Regions from separate parts of the Streptococcus porcinus genome, predicted to be linked through region 1. Evidence: predicted binding sites of a transcription regulator. Region 1 holds the regulator's gene; each other region holds the start of a gene.
What was found. Region 1 encodes HrcA, which represses chaperone genes, less so after heat shock. Its sites were predicted from a motif close to TTAGCACTCNNNNNNNNNGAGTGCTAA; they were not measured.

Region 1 (7,815 bases):
AATCAATTTAGTGAAGACACCACCCATAGTTTCGATACCAAGTGATAGTGGGGTAACATCAAGAAGAACAACATCTTTAACATCTCCAGTGATGACGCCGCCTTGAATAGCAGCACCCATAGCAACAACTTCATCAGGGTTTACAGATTTATTAGGTTCTTTACCAGTCTCAGCTTTAACAGCTTCGACAACAGCTGGGATACGAGTTGAACCACCAACTAAGATAACTTCGTCAATTTCTGATAAGGATAGTCCTGCATCTGAAAGAGCTTGACGAACCGGAGTCTTAGTGCGTTCAACAAGATCACGTGTTAAATCATCAAATTTAGCACGAGACAAGCTCATTTCCAAGTGAAGCGGTCCAGCAGCTCCGGCAGTGATAAATGGTAATGAAATTTGTGTTTGAGTCACACCTGAAAGGTCTTTCTTAGCTTTTTCAGCAGCATCTTTCAAACGTTGTAAGGCCATTTTATCTTGAGATAAATCAATGCCATTTTCTTTTTTAAATTCTTCTACTAAGAAATCAATGATTTTTTGGTCAAAGTCATCCCCACCAAGTTTATTGTCACCCGCGGTAGCAAGCACATCAAAGACACCATCTCCTAGTTCAAGGATTGAAACGTCAAAGGTACCACCACCAAGGTCAAAGACCAAGATTTTTTCTTCTTTATCTGTCTTATCAAGACCGTAAGCAAGAGCTGCTGCAGTTGGTTCATTGACGATACGTTCTACTTCAAGGCCTGCAATTTTACCTGCATCTTTTGTTGCTTGACGTTGAGCATCGTTAAAGTAAGCTGGAACTGTGATAACAGCTTTTGTTACTTTTTCACCAAGGTAATCTTCAGCATAACCTTTAAGGTATTGAAGAATCATTGCAGAGATTTCCTGTGGAGTATATTCTTTTCCATTTGCTGCAACTTTCTCTGAAGTTCCCATTTTAGATTTAATAGAGATAATAGTTTCAGGGTTTGTCACTGCTTGACGTTTAGCAGCGTCACCGACAATAATTTCTCCATTTTTAAACGATACTACTGAAGGAGTTGTACGATTTCCTTCTGGGTTAGCAATAATTTTGCTTTCAGCTCCTTCAAGAACTGCTACTGCTGAGTTTGTTGTTCCTAAGTCAATACCAATAATTTTAGACATCTTATATACCTCTTTATTTTTTCTTGTACTAGGCTAGTTTAACGACTTGGCGGTCGAAAATGATTATCTGTTAAATGAATAGTTGTTAATTATAAACAAGAACCATTGCGGGTCTAAGTAATCTTTCATGAAGCTTATAGCCTTTTTGGAAAACCTCTGCAATGCTATCTGCTGGATGATTGTCATCAGCTGGCAATGTTTGCACGGCCATATGTAAATTATGGTCAAAGCTTTCTGTCGCTACTTCTTCAATTCCTTCTTCTTTTAATGCCTGAACGAGACTTTCTTGAACCATCACTAAACCTTTTTTAACATCGTCGGTTAAGCCTTCAACAGCAAGCGCGCGTTCAAGATTATCTAAGCTCGGTAAGATTTTTTTTGCTAAATCCTGTGAACGATAGCGTTGAAGGTTCTGACGTTCTTCATTAGCTCGGCGTTGAATATTTTGCATTTCAGCATGGGCACGAAGGTATTTATTTTCAAAATCTTCCGCCTTCTCAAGAGCTAATTCTAATTCTGTTTTTTCAATGGGTGCCTCAGTTTCTTCAACCTTTTTTTGCTCAGTCTCCTCGGTCACATTTTCAATTTCTTCTTTTTGAATATCTTCTTTATCTTTCTTTGACAATTGAAGGTCCTCTTTCTTTATTTTCTTTGAACAAGGTTATAAACTAATGAACCTCGTAATGATTACTGTTTAAATAGCGATAGTAATCTCTCAGTTTCACTGCCAAAATACGTCCTACCACATTAATTAAACTAACATTTCGTCGATAATTCATATCAATGGGGCCTATTAGGCTAAGTAAACCAAATCCTCGATAAGGGATAAGAAATTTATAAGTCAAAAGACTTAAGTCTGCTAAAGCTGGTTCACTACTATCAGCAACTTGAACGGTAGCCATTTCATTTTCTGCCATACTTTGGCGTATTGTCAAAGCTAAACTTTGTTCATTGTCTAAATACTGATAAGTTTGTAAGCCTGCATAATCAAGGGCATGAACCTTGCCATCTACAAAAACACTTTCTTGAAATAATCCCTTAAAAATATAATCAAACAAATCTAAAACATTATCCGTTACTGTAAAATATTTCTGAAGAACTTGAGGAATTTCAGTTCTTAGTTTGTAGTGAACATCCATTAGTTCTCGTCCTAGTAAACGTTCATCTACAATTTCCTTTAAGATGAATAAATCACGCTTTAGAAAGTTTTTAGGAATAGCAAACTGGACTGTAATCGGCTTAGATTCATCCAGATTAAGGACAGCTAAAGCATCGTGATTGGAAAGTTTAACAATTTCAAAACCTGTCAGCTTTTGCCTCGACGGCTCTACATCCAAAATAGCAACTGTATAACCTGTAATCGCAGCTAAGACATGACTTGCTTTTGCCAGTATATCCTCTAGCTTAAAGGCTTCAAAATCAAAAGCTTTCACAAGCTGATAGACATCTCTTTCATCAATACTGTCAAGATTCAAAGAATGCTCGACAAAATATTTAAACCCTGCCGCACTAGGCATTCGTCCACTTGAGGTATGAGCTTTTTCTAGCAACCCCAACTTCTCAAGCTTAGCCATTTCATTACGAATGGTCGCGCTACTCGTCTCTATACTTGCTTGCAGAGCTTTTGACCCGACCGGTTCATGAGTTTGCGTGAACAAGTCAACAATCAAATTTAGAATTTCATTCTGACGCTCTGTGATCACTAACAATCACCCCTTTCGGAATTAGCACTCAAACCTCAAGACTGCTAACTTATATTTCTATTATACTCTTAATATCCTACCTGTCAAGAAAAAACCTCAAAAAATTAGCACTCTTTTTTTAGAGTGCTAATTTATTTGTCGAACTGAGTCAAATCGTTATCTTCAATAACTTTTATTAATTTGTTAGAGTAATCTTTATCGTAAGAATAGATGTAATCTTCGAGAGCTTGAGCAGGAGCCTTATAGCCTTCTTGTGTAGCTAATTCCCGATAAAGTTGTTTATCCCAAACCTGTCCTTTACGTAGAGTTGAAAAATAATCAGCAATTGAATTCTGCCAATCAGAATAGCGGGTAAAACGAACAAAGCTATCATTTGATTGAGAGGCTACTTTCTTTGAAACATATAAGTTTGCAAATGCCTGACCAGGTCTAGCTTCCATTCCGAACAAATTATGATAACGTGAAGCTAAAAGGGTTTGTCCATTCTGACTTTCCAACAAAATTTGGCCAATAATAACCGATGATCGAATACCATAAACTTTGGCATAAGGAATAACTTCTTTGCTTATTTCTTTTATAAATTCTTTTTGAGTGTAAGGGACCTTTACCTTTTTATAAGCTTGATTAGCATGACTATTAATAACAAGTGGCAAAACGCAAGCCAGTAGAAAGAAGGCAATTATTGCTAAAAACACAGGTAATTTCAAACGCGCTCTCATTGTTTCTCCTTCAAAACCTTAATATATTCTTCTAAAGAAAGGTTATGCTTTGTCATATATGCCGCTGATTCCTTACCTACATAACGGTAATGCCAATCTTCATACCCAACGCCAGTACTTTCCTTTTTGTCATCTTTAAATCGTAGAACAAAACCATACTTAGGCGCTAAAGCAATAATTTGTTTAACAACTGCTGGATCACTTTGATTTAGCTGGTCAACTGTACTCATATCAATAGCTAGACCAGTTTGATGTTCACTAGAACCCGCAGGTTGAGAGTAGGTTTGAACCAGTTTCTCCGCGGCTTCTTGTGTTAGATTAGGATCCTTTGCCATTTCCTGAGCAAGGTAAGTCTGATAAAGCTGTGCCTGATATTCGACACTTCTATAACCAGAAATGAGATGTTCCTGAGGACTCACAGCCTGAGCTGCCGCTAAAAAATCAGCTGTTGCATCTGCAATCCTTTTATCCACATAGATACCATTAATCTCCGAAAGTTCCGGATTCATCTCTTCTTTTATATGGTCACGATTAACTAAAACTAACTCCCAGTCTTTAGCTGAAACCTTGGGTAAATCACTATTAGCTTTCGAAGTAACTGTTGTCTTTTTTTCTGTAACACTCTGACTCTCTTGAACCTTTTTAGGATTTAAAAGGGTAGCATCGCCCTTAATAAAAATATATAAGCAAAGGACAAACAAAAGCAAGGCTAAAACCTGCATCAAAAAAAGTAGTAACTTATTATTTTTCATTTGATATTTTCTCTATAATCTCTTGGCCACGATAACGATAACTCATATCACCAATAGCTTTAATGTGAAATTGTCCCTCTTCAAAGTCAACAATAGTTACACTGCCGTTATCAATAAATTGTTTTTCACGGTTAGGATCAATCAACCACATAAAAGTTCCAATTGTCATACCATGACTAACAACAATAGCATTTCCACCTCCGGAATTTTCAATGGATAAAGCGATAGCCTCAAAACCTTCATAAATCCGTTTTTTCAAAACATCCCACGACTCAGCCCAATTAGCGGTGTCGACCTCAACGATACTTTCAGCCAACTCAGAATATGGAACATCACGCATATCTTTTTTTCCTTCAAAGGCTTTAGTTCTTGGCAAAACCCCCATAAAAAGCTCTGCATCATAAGCACCATCTAGGCTACCAGAACACCATTCCCGAATTCTTTTATCTCTAGTATAGGGGAGAAATTCGTTTTCGGATTCCTTAAGAATAATCTCCATAGTTTGCATTGTTCGACCAGAATCGCTAGAGAAAGCTGCTTTAAAAGGAATGCCTGCATCTTTTAAGCCAAGGCCTAATTCTCGAATCCCCTCTTCTCCTTTTTTAGTTAAGGGGGTATCACTCCAACCTTGAGCACGACCAATTGTATTAAACATGGTTTTTCCATGACGGGCAATATATAATCTCGTTTTCGACATCTTATCCTCCCAGATTCTATAGATAATAAGATTATAGCATGATTTTGCTTTTACAGGCAATCAAATCAACGTTTAGGGTTATTTGCCACTCATGAAAAGACACCACCTAAGTGATGTCCTTCATTCGTTTATTTTTCGAATTTTTGTTTGATCTTTCCAATTTCCTTTTCGACCAAGCCTTCAACTTCTAACTTTTTATCCCCGAGGACTTTTCCAGTAGCCTCTTTAGCACGACCTTTAACTTCTTCAAATTTAGAATCTAACTTTTCTTCTGTCATTGTAAAATCCTCCTTTTATTTCCTAAAATCTTATCATTTGGAAAGAAAATTTGCAAGGAAAAACAGCAATCAACAGATTAACTAGTCTATTATCAATTTTTAAAGCTATGTATTGGTGCAGGAATCTGTCCACCGCGCGCAATAAAATCTGCTGAGGAATTTTTGTTGACAGGCATGACCGGTGCCATCCCAAGTAGGCCACCAAACTCAATCAAGTCGCCTACTTGACCTTTAGGGATAATCCGAACTGCAGTGGTCTTCTGATTTATCACACCAATTGCGGCTTCATCAGCAATCATTGCTGCGATGGTCTGATATGGTGTATCCTCTGGAATAGCAATCATATCTAATCCAACTGAACAAATAGCTGTCATTGCTTCAAGTTTCTCAAGGTTTAACGCACCATTTTGCACGGCAGCAATCATCCCCTCATCTTCAGATACCGGAATAAAAGCACCTGATAAACCACCTACTTGGTTACAAGCCATAACACCACCTTTTTTTACAGCGTCATTAAGTAAAGCTAAAGCTGCTGTAGTCCCGTGCGTTCCTACTGTTTCCAAGCCCATTTCTTCCAGAACACGCGCGACAGAATCTCCAATTGCTGGCGTTGGCGCTAAGGATAAGTCAACAATGCCAAATTTAACACCCAAACGTTCGCTAGCCATTTGCCCTACCAGCTGACCAATACGGGTAATTTTAAAGGCTGTTTTCTTAACTGTTTCTGCTAAAACATCAAAACTTTCTCCACGAACTTTTTCCAGTGCACGCTTAACAACACCAGGGCCAGATACCCCAACGTTGATGACTACATCTGCTTCACCAACACCATGAAAAGCACCTGCCATAAAAGGATTATCTTCAACAGCGTTAGCAAAAACAACCAACTTAGCGGCTCCTAGGTCTGATTTTTGGGCAGTCTCTTTAATAATACGTCCCATATCAGCGACCGCGCTCATATTAATCCCCGACTTAGTCGAACCAATATTGACAGAAGCACAGACTTTTGACGTTTCTGCTAAGGCTTGAGGAATAGAATTAATCAAAATGTCATCACCTTTTTGATAGCCTTTTTGAACCAAAGCAGAAAAACCACCAATGAAATCAACTCCAATTTCATGCGCAGCTTTATCTAGTGCTTTTGCTAATGGTAGGTAATTGGTAGCGTCTGTTGCCGCCCCAATCAAAGAAATCGGTGTAACAGACACCCTTTTATTAACAATAGGTATCCCTAATTCAGCAGCAATCTCATCTCCAATCGCTACTAAAGTTGAAGCTTTCATCGTAATTTTCTGGTAAATTTTTTCTGCCGCACGATTGATATCGGAATCAATACAATCTAAGAGGGAAATTCCCATGGTAATGGTTCGAATATCAAAATGTTGCTCCTCAATCATTTCGATGGTTTCACGAACTTGTCTAATATCCATTGGTCAATATCTCCTTATAGCTTATGCATGGCATCAAAGATCGCTGTGCTTTGGATATTTATCTTCACCTGAAGGCTTTCTCCAAAAGCATCAAACTCTTTACGTAACTGAGAAAAATCTTCCTTATTTTCACTTGATACTAGAGCCATCATTGTAAAATAATCATTTAATACAGTTTGTGAAATATCGTCAATGTTTAATCCTAAGTCTGCAATCTTTCCTGAAACTCCGGCGACAATACCTCTGTTATCCTTACCGACAACTGTAATAATAGCTTTCATGAAAGCACCTCCTTATATTTGTTACATTTTACCACAAAAGAAGTCATTATTCTAGGCTACTTAACCCTCTATACCATCTTGATTGCATCTTGATGTCAAATGTCACAGACATGCTGAATTTTGTTACCAAATTGACAGATAATTTCAATATTACTGCTCTATAATGATGATTGGGCAACCAATTAAAAAGATAAGACAATTTAAAAGTTGCTGATCACAGCACCCCTTCTCTGATAGGGGTGCATTTTTTATCTTAGGCCAATCTTTTTTCAAATACTACTAAAAATGATTTATAGTTGCCTAGTAAATACTGATATTCAATAAATTGAAGAAAAAAGCCCACTTTCTTGTGAGCTTTTACTTTTTACCTATTAAATAAGATACTAACACAACAATGATAGCTGCACCAATAATAGAGGGAAAGAGTGCCATACCCGCCAAATGAGGGCCCCAGTTCCCAAAAAGACGTTGCCCCACATATGAACCTGCAAGACCCGCTACTATATTGGCTAAACAACCCATTTGTCCGCCTTTTTCTGTAATTTTACCAGCAATCATCCCGATGATAGCGCCGACGATTAATGATCCAATCATAACTTTCTCCTTTTATATTTTCCATATTATAACATAATCTAGCTTTATAAACAGAAAAACGACCTCAGATAGGCAAATTATCTCCTTCATTCATTTTTTTAAGACTACGCATGATAAGCCAATCTCGATACGAAATCAAAAGAACATAAATCAAAATCAATAGCATTCCTATAAGATCAATCGGATAAAAAACTTCTTTTAAAAGTATAATAGCA
Region 2 (7,815 bases), 220 kb from region 1:
CTCGTGGAACGCTACATATGGTAGGTGCAACAACTCAGGAAGAATATCAAAAACATATTGAAAAAGATGCAGCTCTATCTCGTCGTTTTGCTAAAATTTTAATTGAAGAACCAAGCCTTGAAGATGCTTACCAAATTCTTCTTGGTCTAAAATCTTCTTATGAGATGTATCATAATGTTGGTATTTCTGATCAGGCTGTCAAAGTGGCTGTTAAAGTTGCACATCGTTATTTAACTAGCAAAAACCTGCCAGATTCTGCTATAGACCTCTTAGATGAGGCAAGTGCAACAGTTCAGGGACTAATCAAAAAAGAGGCTCCCTCCCTTTTAAGTCCTATTGATCAAGCTATCCTAGATAAGGATTTTAAAAAGGTGGCTAGTCTGTTAAAGGCTGGTCAGAAAACAAAGCCCAACCCAACCCCAGTTACAGAAGATGATATTATGGCAACTTTGAGTAGACTATCAGGCATACCGCTTGAGAAAATTAGCCAAGCTGATAGCCAAAAATACCTTCGTTTAGAGGAAGAATTACACAAACGCGTTATTGGTCAAGACGAGGCTATTTCAGCTATTTCAAGGGCTATACGTCGTAACCAATCTGGTATTCGCACTGGCAAACGGCCAATTGGTTCATTTATGTTTCTAGGTCCCACAGGTGTTGGGAAAACAGAGCTGGCGAAAGCCTTGGCTGAAGTTTTATTTGATGATGAATCAGCATTGATTCGTTTCGATATGTCAGAGTACATGGAAAAATTTTCAGCCAGTCGTCTTAATGGTGCTCCTCCAGGATATGTGGGCTATGACGAGGGTGGAGAATTGACAGAAAAAGTAAGGAATAGGCCTTACTCCGTTTTGCTCTTTGATGAAGTTGAAAAAGCTCACCCAGATATTTTCAACGTTCTTCTTCAAGTTTTGGATGACGGTGTGCTGACAGATTCCCGTGGTCGCAAAGTTGACTTCACGAATACTATTATTATCATGACCAGCAATTTAGGTGCGACAGCACTTCGAGATGATAAGACTGTAGGTTTTGGTGTTAGAGATATTAGTCACGATCACCAAGCTATGGAAAAACGGATTTTAGAAGAACTAAAGAAAACTTATCGTCCTGAATTTATTAATCGAATTGATGAAAAGGTTGTTTTCCACAGTTTAAGTCAAGAAGATATGCAACAAGTAGTTAGGATTATGGTGAAACCATTAATTGCTACCCTAAAAGAAAAGGGAATTACTCTAAAATTCCAACCGTCTGCACTTAAATACCTATCTGAAAAAGGTTATGATGTTGAAATGGGGGCTCGTCCTCTTCGAAGAACGATTCAAACAGAAGTTGAGGATAAATTGTCAGAGCTACTCCTTTCGGGACAGTTATCTTCTGGAAATAAATTAAAAGTTGGTTTAACCAAAGGCAAAATAAAATGTGACATAGAATAAGATAAAGAGAGAGTTTAGTAAAAAACTAGGCTCTTTTTTCTTGACTATTTTTGACCAAGTGATAAAATAGTAAACAGAACTAGCACTCTATATAAAAAAGTGCTAAAAATAATAAAATTCAATTTATTGGAGGTAATACTCATGTTAAAACCATTAGGTGACCGCGTGGTCGTTAAATTTAATGAAGAGCAAGAAAAAACAGTCGGAGGCTTTGTTCTTGCTGGAGCACAAAAAGAGTCAACAAGAAAAGCTAAGGTTGTAGCCGTTAGCGAAACTGGTATGCGAACTATCACTGGTGAGCTTGTATCACCTTCTGTTAAGGTTGGTCAAGAAGTTTTAGTTGAAAGCGGACATGATTTAGAAGTAACCATTAATGAAGAAAAAGTTTCTATCATTAGAGAGTCAGATATTATTGCAATTATTACTGAATAAGTAGTCACCTCATTACAATAGTTACAGAAAGAAGGATTTTATATGGCAAAAGATATTAAATTTTCAGCAGATGCGCGTGCAGCAATGGTACGTGGTGTAGATATTTTAGCAGATACAGTCAAAGTTACCTTGGGACCAAAAGGCCGTAATGTTGTACTTGAAAAAGCCTTCGGCTCACCTCTAATTACCAATGATGGGGTAACCATTGCTAAAGAAATTGAACTGGAAGATCACTTTGAAAATATGGGTGCAAAACTGGTTTCAGAAGTAGCATCAAAAACTAACGATATTGCTGGTGATGGAACAACGACTGCGACAGTTTTAACACAAGCTATCGTTCGTGAAGGCTTGAAAAATGTGACTGCAGGAGCTAATCCAATCGGTATTCGTCGTGGGATTGAAAAGGCCACTTCAGCAGCTGTTGGAGAATTGAAAACAATTGCGCAACCTGTTACTGGTAAAGAAGCTATTGCTCAAGTAGCAGCTGTGTCATCCCGTTCAGAAAAAGTCGGTGAATACATTTCAGAAGCTATGGAACGTGTTGGAAATGATGGAGTTATCACAATTGAAGAGTCACGCGGTATGGAGACTGAACTTGAAGTAGTTGAAGGTATGCAGTTTGACCGAGGTTACTTGTCACAATACATGGTAACTGACAATGAGAAGATGGTTGCTGATCTTGAGAATCCATTTATTTTAATAACAGATAAGAAAATTTCAAATATTCAAGAAATTCTACCATTATTAGAAGAAGTTCTTAAAACAAGTCGTCCATTGCTTATTATTGCTGACGATGTGGATGGAGAAGCATTACCAACTCTTGTTTTAAACAAAATTCGCGGAACATTTAATGTTGTAGCTGTGAAAGCCCCAGGATTTGGTGATCGTCGTAAAGCTATGTTAGAAGATATTGCTATTTTAACTGGCGGAACAGTGATCACAGAAGATTTAGGACTTGAGCTTAAGGATGCGACAATTGCTGCGCTTGGACAGGCTGCTAAAGTAACTGTTGACAAGGATTCTACAGTTATTGTTGAGGGATCTGGCTCTGCTGAAGCGATTGCTAACCGTGTGGGACTGATCAAATCACAGTTAGAAACAACAACTTCAGACTTCGATCGTGAAAAATTACAAGAACGTTTAGCTAAATTGGCAGGTGGTGTTGCAGTTATCAAAGTAGGTGCCGCAACAGAAACAGAACTAAAAGAAATGAAATTGCGCATTGAAGATGCTTTAAACGCTACTCGTGCAGCAGTCGAAGAAGGTATTGTTAGTGGTGGTGGAACAGCACTTGTAACAGTTATTGAAAAAGTAGCTGCGCTTGACTTAACGGGAGATGAAGCGACCGGACGTAATATTGTTCTCCGTGCACTTGAAGAGCCGGTTCGTCAAATTGCTTATAATGCTGGCTTTGAAGGTTCGGTTATTATTGATAAGTTGAAAAATAGCCCAGTCGGAACAGGTTTTAATGCTGCAAGCGGAGAATGGGTTGACATGATTGAAACAGGAATCATAGATCCTGTGAAAGTGACACGTTCTGCACTTCAAAATGCAGCATCGGTTGCAAGTTTAATATTGACCACTGAAGCGGTTGTGGCAAATAAACCAGAACCAGCAGCTCCAGCGATGCCAGCCGGAATGGATCCAAGTATGATGGGTGGCATGATGTAAAGTTAGAAGAGACATTAGAAAGGTAGCAAGAGCCTTGATCTTTGCTACCTTTTTTAATTTGTTAAAAAATTATAGCAAAACCTTTTGTGAATTAATACATATATGCTACAATCAGGTTAGGGAATATTAAAAAGAGGTTACAAAAGGGAGGATTAGGAGAATGTTTAGGGATAAAAAAGAAGTTTTTAGCATCCGCAAAACGGTGCTGGGAGTTGGTAGTATCTTATTAGGGGTGATGCTAACAACTCAGGTTGTCGGTGCAGAGGAGACTACTGGACTAGTAACGTCAACATCACCAACTAGTTTAGTAACGACAACACCTGCTGTTACAAACTCAACTAGTACCACTGCAACAATACCTTTAGCTACTAGTGGAGGAGTTCCATCATCTGCAACAACGACTTTAGCAGTGCCGACGACTCCAACTGTTACGGAAACAGTTATTTCTAGTCCTATTCGATATGTTTCAGATCCTAGCCAAGCTGTAGGTTACCGACAAATCCAGACTCAAGGTGTTGATGGTAAATTAATTACCACTCAGACAGGAGCTTTAGACGCTAATGGTAACCCAGTAATTACTGTTCAGCGGATTGAGCCAACCGAAACAGTCATTGTCTTAGGAACTAAGCCGACGACTATGGTAACCTCGACGACACCAGCTACTACTGTATACAGTGTTGATGTTACAAAACCTGTGGGGACAGATCTTGTCAGTCCTGCGGTTGATGGCAGTACCAGTACAACTACTACATATAAGATAGAGACAGAAACCACAGCTCCCACAAGTCCAGCTGTTTATTCTGAAGCTTATAAATGGATTGATCAGCCTTTTTACCATGTTGATTCTACACAGGTATTACCTAGTGATAGGATTGCTGTAGATAGTCTTTTTGTGCCTATGCCAGCTTTACCTACTGACTTTAATAGAAGTGAAAGCACTGTTAGGGAGTATGCTCAGTATGCTGAAAACTACATGTACGACTACATCACTGTTACGAATGCTGATGGTTCAACTACTCGAACACGAGTGGTTCGACCTGTAACAAGTGAAATGCTAGATCCAACTAACTCCCAACTTAGAGCCACACTTGGCTTATCAGATGATAGTACATTTTATGCTCGACTGCTGCAAGCGAGTAAAGATGATTTGTGGAACACTTCGGCTCAAGATTACGGACTAGAGTTGGTACCAGAAAATTTGACAAGCTCTAGTGATGATTTCTTAAGATATAACAATAGTAACATTATTAATGATGCTTTATATGCAGATATTAAAGCTGATTATCAACGAGCACAGCTGGCTTATAATCAATTAACAGCACTAGGCACCTTAACTGCTGAGCAACAAGCTGATATGGATTTGATGACCAGACAATTTGATTCCTTAACACATCGCTATAATAACTACCGAGATAGTGTCAGGATTGATGTCGATTATAGCCATACAGCTATGCCTGATGATCAAAAGCAGGATTTTGAAGCAAGGCTACAGTCTCTCCCTTTAGAAATTCAGCGCGTTATTGCTAATTTGGTTATCTATGATGGGGAAATTCCTGGTATGGGAGCAACTACACTTGGTTTAGCTAGTTCTGCAGATCAATCGATTTCTTTGAAGTATGTGTCTAATAATACTGAATTGTTAGCGACTGTTTTGCATGAAATGACTCATATTATTGACTTCAAAAGTGGTCTTTATATGGAAACCTCTGATCGCAATACTGATAACACGCTTGACACGGTCATGGCTCTTTCGGACACAACAGAATTCTTAGATGTTTACCATACTTATTTTGATCGCCCAGATGTGTGGTCATACTACAGAGATAATAGTGAGGAAGCATTTGCTGAAGGGCTAAGCCAATACATCATGCATCGTTTATATGGTACTCCTTATGATACATTTGTTGCCAACCCGCTTACAGGGGATGCATATATGCCTAGAAATGGAAGTGGGTATAGTCCATTTGCTGCGTCAGAGTATTATTTTGCTAACCTTTATCATAAATTGTTTGACTATCCAAGGACTGCTCGAGTTGTACCTTACTTAGTCACAAACACGGTGACTGCCCCAGTTAATGGTCGAGTTATTTATGGTGCAATGCCGGTTGAGACGACAGTGTCAATACCTTATAAAACGGTTTATGCAGGCGATATGACGTTAGCTTATGACCCTACGGGTCAAAGTGATATCATAAAAGCAGGTGTAAATGGGTCAGAAACGACTAGAACGACCTATACACTTGGCAGTGATAATCGATTAGTGGCAACTGAGTCAGTTGTTTCTTCTAGCATAGCTAAGGATCAAGTCATTATTAAGGGGATTAAACCGATAGTCAGTGAGAAACAGGTGGCTATGGCTGTTGTTTACCAAGAAGTGAAGGACCGTTCACTTGGTGATTGGCAAGTTAAGGTAGTTGATGCTGGACAAGATGGTCTTGTGAGGTTGACAACAACTTATAATCTTGATCCAGTGACAGGTGTTATCACACCATCTACTAAGGAAATCCTTGTTGCAGAAATGCGTCCAATGGTAATACAATATCAAGTAGGTAGGTCGCAGTCGAGTCCGATTGCTTATCAGGTTCAGTATGTTAATGATCCTCATCTTCCGCTTGGAGATCAGGTAATTCTTAATTTGGGACGAGAAGGTTCTTCCACAGTGAGTGTGGTCTCATACCATTTTGTGCAAGATGGGCCTAATAGTCGATTTGAGTCCATTGTTTATAGTAGCCCAGTAGTTGATGCTGCTCAAGATCGAGTGATTGCGGTTGGTTCAAAACTTACTGTAGCGGCTCCAAAGTCAGAGATTTCTGAGATGGGAATCGTTAGTAAAGAAGCTCAAAAGCCATTGGTTCAGATTGGAGCAACAAATACTTCAGTCCTTAAAAAGATGAATCCAGAGTCGTTAAAATCAAGTTTACCAACTACTGGTGATGATGGCAATTTCTTTATGACAGTGTTTTCTAGCATTTTGTTATTTGGATTAGGATTAAAACTCAAGAAAAAAGATATTATCTAAACAAAAATAGCGCTCCTGAAAATCAGGGGCGCTATTAAACTTATGAAAAAAGGGTTAGGATGCCCATAGATTAAACATCTTAACTTAAATAAAGCTTAAAGGTAGTCAAAGTCTACTTATTTTTTACTTTTTTATCTCTACTTTTAGGACTTTCTTTTTCTAGCTTAGATTCAATTTCTTTAAGACGTTTAAAGGTTTTTTCGGCGCGATTCATAGAGTCTCGGTTAGCTTTTTCTTGAGCAGCTTTAGGGTCGCTTGAGATTAATTTAGAAACTTCTTGATTTGTTGTTTCTTGCTCGGCCATCCAGTTTTTTTCGAGCTTTTTCATCTCGTCAATAACTTCAGTGCCAAATTTTTTAGGATTAGCGGCAACCATATCGTTAATATGTGATACAGTCCAATACCAAGAGTCTTTGTTATATTTAGTACTGTTTTCATGATATGCTTTGTAAGTTTGGCTGATGTTACCTAGATAAGGTAAATATGGAGCGTTTCTTGGACTTCCAATAGATAGCCACATAACACCACCTCCCATTTCAGCAGGAATGTCATGTTTAAGTTGGAAAATATGTGCTTCCATCACATTTGGATTGGAAATAGGATAGGCGTAACCTTTTATTGCTTCTTTTGATTTAGGCTTTCCTTTACCATCTAGCTCCATTTGATCCAGAGGTTTTAAGTCTAGGCCTTCAAAGCGATTACGTTGTAATTTGATAGCATCTTCTAAGGTGAATTTTTTAGTAGTACTTTGTAATAATTCAAAATTATCATCTTTATAAGTGACCTTAGAATCAGGGTCTAGAGATTTAATACCTGAGTACGAGCGAGATCGGTTGGCATCATCCATTTTGGGATTGTAGGATCGTGCAATATGGAACTGTCCGTCCACTTCTTTATAGGATCCAGCTTCCTTTGCAATCTTTTTAACATCAGCAGATGCAATAGTGTTTTCTTTATCATCGAAGTTGACATGGCCTAAGTAGAAAGTATTTGGAAAGACAGCAAATTTATCGTTTGGAAATTTAATGGCTACATATTGGTGCCCTGATAGAATTTCCATATACCAAACGCCATCCTTATCAGCAATAGTAATGATATTACCTTCAGCAGCTCCCTTTTCTTTAACGATTTTTGCGATGAGTTGGACGCCTTCTTTAGCTGTTTTTACGCTTGGGAGAATGACGGAAGCCATTGAAGACTCTGCTAAACCATTTTTAACATAAGGATCTTTTTTTAAGATCTTTGCATTTGCAGAAGCAG
Region 3 (7,815 bases), 1.4 Mb from region 1:
TGAGGAATAGGTTGTGTTCTAGTAAGTTTCTTGGCGCTTTTGATAACTATATTGCCATTACTAGTCAATATGGCTTTCAGCTCTTTCTCAGTAGGGTTTTCAAGATAGTAGTCAGTGATAGCGTCTTCAATATAATCTTGAATTGTTCTTCTAAGTGGACGAGCACCCATCTTAGCATCATAGCCGAGATCAACTAATTTTTCTTTTACCTTATCTGTAACATCAAGGTGAATATTATTATATGCTAAGCGTGTATTGACATCGGCTAACATTAAGTCAACGATATGTAATAAATTGTCTTTACTTAATGCTTGGAATTCAATGATGCCATCAAAACGGTTCATAAATTCTGGACTGAAGTAATTGCTTAACTCACCTAAAACAGAATTAGTACGTCCTTCGCGGGATGCACCAAAACCAACAGAGGCTTCAGCTTTGCTGGTACCTGCATTTGATGTCATGATGATAATAGTATCCTTAAAGCTGACTGTCCGCCCTTGTCCATCAGTAAGCCTACCGTCATCTAAAACTTGCAGAAACATATGCATAACATCAGGGTGAGCTTTTTCAACTTCGTCTAATAATATCAGTGAATAGGGATTTCGTCTGACTTTTTCTGTTAATTGACCAGCTTCTTCATACCCCACATATCCTGGAGGAGCCCCCACTAGCTTAGCAACAGCGTGTTTTTCCATATATTCAGACATGTCAAAGCGAATCATATTATCGGCTGAGCCAAAGAGTTCAATAGCTAATTGTTTAGATAATTCCGTTTTCCCTACCCCAGTCGGACCTACAAAGAGGAAAGATCCAATTGGTCGATTTGGACTACCTAAACCGACACGATTACGACGAATAGCTTTAGCAATTTTATCAACAGCAGCATCTTGACCAATTACATGAGCCTTCAAATCATCTGATAGATTAACTAATTGAGACTGTTCTTTCTCTTTGAGATCACCAACAGGAATATTGGTTTTTTGTTCAACAATTGCTTCAATAGTCTTTTCAGTAATGATAGGAGTATCTTGATCGTCTAACTTTTGGTTTTGGAGCTCCTTGTACTTAGCGATTTGGTCGCGAAAATAAGCTGCGCGTTCAAAATCTTCATCACGAGTGGCTTGCGCTTTTAAATTTTCGGCTTCCACTAAACGTTTATCAATTTCTTTAGGATCAACGAAATTAAGAGTTAAATTCATTTTTGAGCCAGCTTCATCAAGTAGGTCAATAGCTTTATCCGGTAAGAATCGGTCTTGGATATAACGATTCGATAAATTAGCGGCTGCTTCAATGGCATCTTGACTGTATTTGACATGATGGTAGTCTTCGTATTTGGCTTGAATACCTTTAAGGATGGTAATGGTTTCTTCCACAGAAGGCTCATCGACCTTAACAGGTTGCATCCGACGTTCTAAGGCTGCATCTTTTTCGATGATGCGGTATTCATTGAGTGTAGTGGCACCAACCAGCTGTAACTCACCACGAGCTAAGGCTGGTTTTAAGATATTGCCAGCATCCATATTGCCATCTCCTGCAGTACCAGCACCAACTATTTCATGAATCTCATCAATGAAGAGAATAACATCTTGACGGTTACGAATCTCTTCCATTAATTTTTGCATACGTTCTTCAAATTGTCCACGAATACCAGTTCCTTGAACTAGACTAACCACGTCTAAGCGAATAACCTCTTTATGTTGAAGTTTATGAGGAACACTGCCATCAACGATTTTCTGAGCTAAGCCTTCTACAACTGCAGTTTTACCAACGCCTGGCTCACCAATCAAGACAGGGTTATTCTTAGTTCGTCGATTTAAAATTTCAATGACGCGAAGAATCTCTTCATCGCGACCAATAACAGGATCAATATCACCATTTCTTGCGATATCGGTCACATTAATCCCAAACTCTTCAAGGAGACCGGGTTCTCTTTGAGTCTGTCTTGCGTTTTGGCCAGAAATTGCTCCTTGTCCATTGCGGTTGTTGCCTCCGCCAGCCCCGCCATTACCATTTTGTCGACCAGTTTGGGTTGGAGGCGTATTTGGTAAGTCACCAAAAGCTCTAAAGTTATTGAGATCACCAAAGAAATCATCAAATAAAGGATTTAAAGAATCTTTTTGATCTTGGGGTTTAGAACGCAACCCGCCCCAAATCGAGTTGTTTGCATCAGTTTTTATAATTTGATAACAGTTTTGACAAAGGTCGATTTGTCTTTGCTTCCCATTCACGTTAGCATATAGGTGAATAGAGGCTTCGTTTAATTTACAGTTTTGACAAAGCATAAAATACCTCCTGGGGCTTTTGTTCAAAAGAAAACCATTTAGTCAATAATGGTCAAACTTCATAGTCTTATTATAGCACCCTTAGGTTGGAAATCAAGCAAAAAGTTCAAAATTTGGCACTTGTATTTATAGAGTGATAGTTATGGGTTACAAAAGAGTAAATAGGTCAATTTTGGCCTAAAGTTTGTGAAAAAACTGATAAAATTAGTTCTTTTTGTGTTGGTTTATTTATTTTTATGATAGAATAAAGGGGATAACAAACGAATAGGAGAAAAGACATGGAATCACATTTAGTGAGAATCATTAATCGCCTTGAATTGATGGTCAATGATGGTGGCAATTTAAAAAGAAATTTTGAACGTGATGGTGTTGTAGTTGCTGAGGTATCTTTTGCAAATGATCCAGAAAGCGGTCCCGTTTTTACATTACGTGATGTGGAAGCGCGTGAATCATACTCATTTGATAGTATTGATTTAATTGCAATGGAAATTTACGATTTATTATATTGATTTTGCGGGAGCATGGATAGAAAGCTTATTTTTCAATAAGTTTTTTATTTTTACTTAAAATGTATTTTTATTTAAAAAGGTTATATTTATTCTTTTCATTTAGATATGACCATAGTTGTTTATTCCGTTAGAAGGTTTGCTATTAAAAACAAAGAACCTTTACTAATCTTTTTGGTATAATAAAGAGAAAATAGAAAAAGGAAGTAAGTAATGGTTACAATCATCGATGGTAAAGCATTGGGCCAAAAAATGCAAAATAAATTAGCCGAAAAAGTAAACGATTTAAAAAGGGAACATGGAATTGTTCCAGGCTTAGTTGTAATTCTTGTAGGTGATAATCCAGCAAGTCAAGTTTATGTCCGAAATAAAGAAAAATCAGCCATTGCGGCAGGTTTTAAGAGTGAGACAGTACGTTTGTCAGAATCAATTTGTCAAGAAGAGTTAATTGCTATTATTCATCAATTTAATCAAGACGATACGATCCATGGCATATTAGTTCAGCTTCCCTTACCAAGTCATATTAATGACAAAAAGATTATTCTCGAAATTGATCCTAAAAAAGATGTGGACGGTTTTCATCCTATGAATACCGGCCATCTTTGGTCTGGTCGACCTCTAATGGTTCCTTGCACCCCGGCTGGTATTATGGAGATGTTTAGCGATTACGGTATTGATTTAGAAGGAAAGCATGCAGTGATTATTGGGCGTTCAAATATCGTTGGTAAGCCGATGGCACAGTTATTACTTGACAAAAATGCCACAGTGACTTTAACTCATTCACGGACACGGCATTTAGCAGAAGTCGCAAGACAGGCTGATATCCTGATTGTAGCTATTGGACAAGGTCATTTTGTGACAGAAGAATTTATCAAAGAAGGAGCCGTAGTTATTGATGTCGGCATGAATCGTGATGATAATGGTAAACTAATAGGAGATGTAGTCTTTGAACAAGTGTCCCAAAAGGCAAGTTATATCACGCCGGTACCAGGAGGCGTAGGACCAATGACCATTACGATGTTGCTAGAGCAAACTTATCAGTCCGCTCTAAGAAGTGTTAGCAAATGAAATTATCGCAGGAATTTTTAAAGCAAGTGATTACCAAAAGGAAAAGAGCAAGCCATAAGGGAGATTATGGTCGATTACTCTTAGTTGGGGGGCTCTCTCCTTATGGTGGAGCGATCATCATGGCTGCAAAAGCGGCTGTTTATAGTGGTGCTGGCTTAGTAACTGTGGCTACTGAAAAAGATAACATTAGTCCACTTCACGCTCAATTACCAGAAGCGATGGCCTTTTCAGTCGATGACAAAGCCCTATTCTTACAACATATACGGACTGCGGATGTTATTCTTATCGGACCCGGACTTTCGGAGAATAGCAAAGCTGAGACCCTATTTGATTCCGTTATGGCGCAGGTGTCAGAGGAGCAGATTTTAATCCTAGATGGCTCTGCTCTAAACCTCATAGCAAAAAGAAAAGACCAAGTTAAAAAAGGTCAGAATCTTGTTTTAACCCCTCACGAAAAAGAATGGGAACGTTTATCAGGGTTAGCAATTGAAAAACAGAACTTGCAGACTACCCAAGAAGCTTTAAGTCGTTTTCCTGATAGCACTATACTAGTTGCAAAAAGTCACGCTACGAGTATTTTCTATCAAGATCAGATCTTTCAAATAGGTATTGGGGGCCCTTACCAAGCAACGGCAGGTATGGGCGATACGCTAGCAGGTATGATAGCTGGCTTTGCTGGTCAATTTCAAAATGTTAGTCTAGTTGAAAGATTAGCTGCGGCAACTTACTTGCATTCTTATATTGCAGACCAACTAGCTAGGGATAACTATGTGGTATTGCCAACTACTATTTGTGAGCAAATACCCTATTGGATGAAAAAATGGTGTCAGAATTAACCTTCTTTTGTGAGAACTAATGACTAGGAGCTACAGGCTCCTTTTTTCGTGCTTAGAGCAGACTTTTTAAGTGAAAAAATGGTATAATTGCTTTTGTAAAGTGGCGTTTTTGCCTTTAACAAAAAAGAAAGGAAACCTGATGTCTGATTATTTAAGTGTTAGTCAATTAACCAAATACCTTAAATTGAAGTTTGATCGTGATCCCTATTTAGAACGGGTTTATCTGACAGGTCAGGTTTCGAATTTTAGAAAAAGACCTAACCATCAATACTTTTCTTTGAAGGATGAAGGAGCAGTCATTCAAGCGACTATTTGGGGCGGCGTCTACAAGAAATTGGGTTTTGATTTAGAAGAAGGGATGAAAGTAAATATTGTTGGCCGTGTGCAACTTTACGAACCTTCAGGGAGCTATTCCATTATTATTGAAAAGGTAGACCCAGATGGTGTCGGAGCCCTAGCCCTTCAGTTTGAACAGTTAAAAGCTAAACTAAGTAAAGAAGGTTACTTTAATGACAACCACAAACAAGCTCTACCTCAATTTGCTAAAAAAATCGGAGTTGTAACGAGTCCAAGTGGGGCAGTTATCAGAGATATTATTACCACGGTATCTCGGCGCTTTTCTGGTGTCGATATCCTTTTGTTTCCGACTAAAGTTCAAGGAAGTGGGGCAGCAGAAGAAGTAGTGGCCAATATTGCCCTTGCAAACCAAAGAACAGATTTGGATTTGTTAATTGTTGGTCGTGGGGGAGGTTCTATTGAAGATCTTTGGGCCTTCAACGAAGAGATAGTAGTTCAAGCTATTTTTGAATCACGCCTGCCCATCATCTCAAGCGTTGGTCATGAGACAGATATTACCTTGGCCGATTTTGTAGCTGATCGGCGAGCAGCTACACCGACAGCAGCGGCTGAGCTAGCCACTCCTGTCACTAAAGCTGATATTATTTCTTGGATAAGTGAACAACAAAATAGAGCTTATCAAGCTAATCTACGCTTGTTGAAGCTAAAAGAAGATCGGTTAGCCAAGCTGTCACAATCTGTTATATTTAGGCAGCCTGAGCGTCTTTATGATAGTTTTTTACAAAAGATTGATCGTCTCCAATCTCAGATGAACTATCAGATTAAGCAAAAACTGTCTGAAACCCAACGTCTAGAGGTCTCCCTAAGGCATCGTCTTCAGGCCTTAGATATAGTTACTAAGTTGAGTCGTTATCAAGAAAAAGTTAATTACCTTAATCAGTGGTTACAAATCAATATGCAAAAACGCTATGATTATTCTTTGGCCCGATTTGAAAAAGCTCAGGATACTCTGTTAGCTCTAGACACTGAAAGAATCATTGCTAGAGGCTATGGGATTTTACGAAAAGATGAAGAGGTTATATCGTCAGTTGCAAATATTGCAATAGGCGATGCTTTAGACCTTGAACTACAAGATGGACAAATAGAAGTAGAGGTAAAAAATGTCAAGCAAAAAACAAACATTTGAAGAAGGTTTACAAGAACTAGAAGCTATTGTTACAAAACTTGAAAACGGAGATGTTCCCCTAGAGGAGGCTTTAACAGAATTTCAAAAAGGAATGATTCTTTCAAAAGGTCTACAAAAAACGTTGCAAGATGCTGAGAAAACCTTGGTTAAAGTCATGCAAAACGATGGAACAGAAGTTGAGATTGACGCCTAATGAATAAAGTAGACAAAATTAATCTGGCAATCACCCGCTTTTATCAAGGGAAGCAAGCTGTGTCTGAACAACTTATAGCGGCGATTAGTTATTCTACGGAATCTGGTGGTAAAAGGATTAGGCCCCTCCTCCTATTAGAACTATTAGAGGCTCTTTCAGTGCCTTTAACTGACAGTCATTATGATATCGCAGCTGCTCTTGAAATGATTCATACTGGAAGTTTGATCCATGATGATCTCCCAGCTATGGATAATGATGACTATCGTCGTGGTTGCCTTACAAATCATAAAAAATTTGATGAAGCAACGGCTATACTAGCTGGTGATAGTCTCTTTTTGGATGCCTTTGCTTTAATTGCTGGGACAAATTTGTCAGCTAATATAAAGGTTGATTTAATAGAATCTCTTTCGAATTCATCAGGAACTTTTGGTATGGTTGGCGGTCAAATGCTTGATATGAAAGCGGAAGGGCAAGAGCTAACTTTAGCAGAGTTGCAAGAGATTCATAGCCATAAAACGGGCTGTTTGCTGGCCTATCCTTTTTGGGCAGCAGCTAAAATAGCAGAAGTGGATGAGCAGATTCTTCTGGAGATTTATCAGGCTGGTCAAAAGGTTGGTCATGCTTTTCAAGTTAGGGATGACATCTTAGATGTTACCGCTGATTTCACTGATTTGGGAAAAACACCCCAGAAAGATTTAGTGGCAGAAAAAATGACCTATCCGCGACTACTAGGTTTAGAAGAATCTTATCGTATCTTGAATGAAGATATTGATCAAAGTATTGCAACTTTAGAATCTTTACGAAATAAAGTTGTTTTTAAGCCTGAAAATATTATTCGCTTGATAGAAAGGTTACGCTTGCATGCCTAAAGAGAGAGTTGATGTCTTAGCCTATAAACAGGGCCTATTTGATACTAGAGAGCAGGCTAAACGAGGAGTTATGGCAGGACTAGTTGTGGCTGTATTAAATGGTCAACGCTATGATAAGCCAGGTGAGAAGATTGATGAAACAACTGAACTTAAGTTAAAAGGCGAAAAATTAAAATACGTCAGTCGTGGTGGGTTAAAACTTGAAAAAGCATTAGAGGTTTTTGCCATTTCTGTGGCTGATAAAATCACAATTGATATTGGTGCTTCCACTGGAGGCTTTACTGATGTCATGCTTCAAGCTGGAGCTCAATTGGTTTATGCTGTTGATGTAGGGACCAACCAATTGGTTTGGAAACTTAGACAGGACCCTCGTGTCAGAAGCATGGAGCAGTATAATTTTCGTTATGCACAACTTGCTGATTTTCAAGAGGGGCAACCTACTTTTGCAAGTATCGACGTTTCATTTATCTCCTTAAGTTTGATTTTACCAGCCCTTCATGACATTTTAGTTGATAATGGCCAGGTTGTTGCCCTAATTAAGCCACAATTTGAGGCAGGTCGGGATTTGGTTGGTAAAA

Region 2: a site for HrcA is predicted at 1,513-1,539, ahead of groES (co-chaperone GroES). Genes of this name have one in related genera too.
Region 3: a site for HrcA is predicted at 2,396-2,422, ahead of FGK96_RS02270 (ATP-dependent Clp protease ATP-binding subunit). Genes of this name have one in related genera too.

Annotation. Positions count from the first base shown of each region.
Region 1 covers NZ_LR594036.1:1,842,744-1,850,558, forward strand. Annotated here, with positions in the region: gene dnaK (molecular chaperone DnaK) at 1-1,146, opposite strand, end outside; gene grpE (nucleotide exchange factor GrpE) at 1,232-1,771, opposite strand; gene hrcA (heat-inducible transcriptional repressor HrcA) at 1,815-2,849, opposite strand; gene FGK96_RS08925 (glucosaminidase domain-containing protein) at 2,981-3,568, opposite strand; gene FGK96_RS08930 (M15 family metallopeptidase) at 3,565-4,320, opposite strand; gene FGK96_RS08935 (histidine phosphatase family protein) at 4,310-5,017, opposite strand; gene FGK96_RS08940 (CsbD family protein) at 5,146-5,295, opposite strand; gene FGK96_RS08945 (PFL family protein) at 5,388-6,725, opposite strand; gene FGK96_RS08950 (ACT domain-containing protein) at 6,740-7,006, opposite strand; gene FGK96_RS08955 (GlsB/YeaQ/YmgE family stress response membrane protein) at 7,364-7,600, opposite strand; gene FGK96_RS08960 (DMT family transporter) at 7,665-7,815, opposite strand, start outside.
Region 2 covers NZ_LR594036.1:2,059,389-2,067,203, reverse strand. Annotated here, with positions in the region: gene FGK96_RS09980 (ATP-dependent Clp protease ATP-binding subunit) at 1-1,433, shown strand, start outside; gene groES (co-chaperone GroES) at 1,575-1,865, shown strand; gene groL (chaperonin GroEL) at 1,908-3,536, shown strand; gene FGK96_RS09965 (G5 domain-containing protein) at 3,697-6,555, shown strand; gene FGK96_RS09960 (C69 family dipeptidase) at 6,668-7,815, opposite strand, start outside.
Region 3 covers NZ_LR594036.1:450,424-458,238, forward strand. Annotated here, with positions in the region: gene FGK96_RS02270 (ATP-dependent Clp protease ATP-binding subunit) at 1-2,282, opposite strand, end outside; gene FGK96_RS02275 (DUF1797 family protein) at 2,561-2,791, shown strand; gene FGK96_RS02280 (bifunctional methylenetetrahydrofolate dehydrogenase/methenyltetrahydrofolate cyclohydrolase) at 3,002-3,856, shown strand; gene FGK96_RS02285 (NAD(P)H-hydrate dehydratase) at 3,853-4,692, shown strand; gene xseA (exodeoxyribonuclease VII large subunit) at 4,832-6,175, shown strand; gene FGK96_RS02295 (exodeoxyribonuclease VII small subunit) at 6,150-6,368, shown strand; gene FGK96_RS02300 (polyprenyl synthetase family protein) at 6,368-7,237, shown strand; gene FGK96_RS02305 (TlyA family RNA methyltransferase) at 7,230-7,815, shown strand, end outside.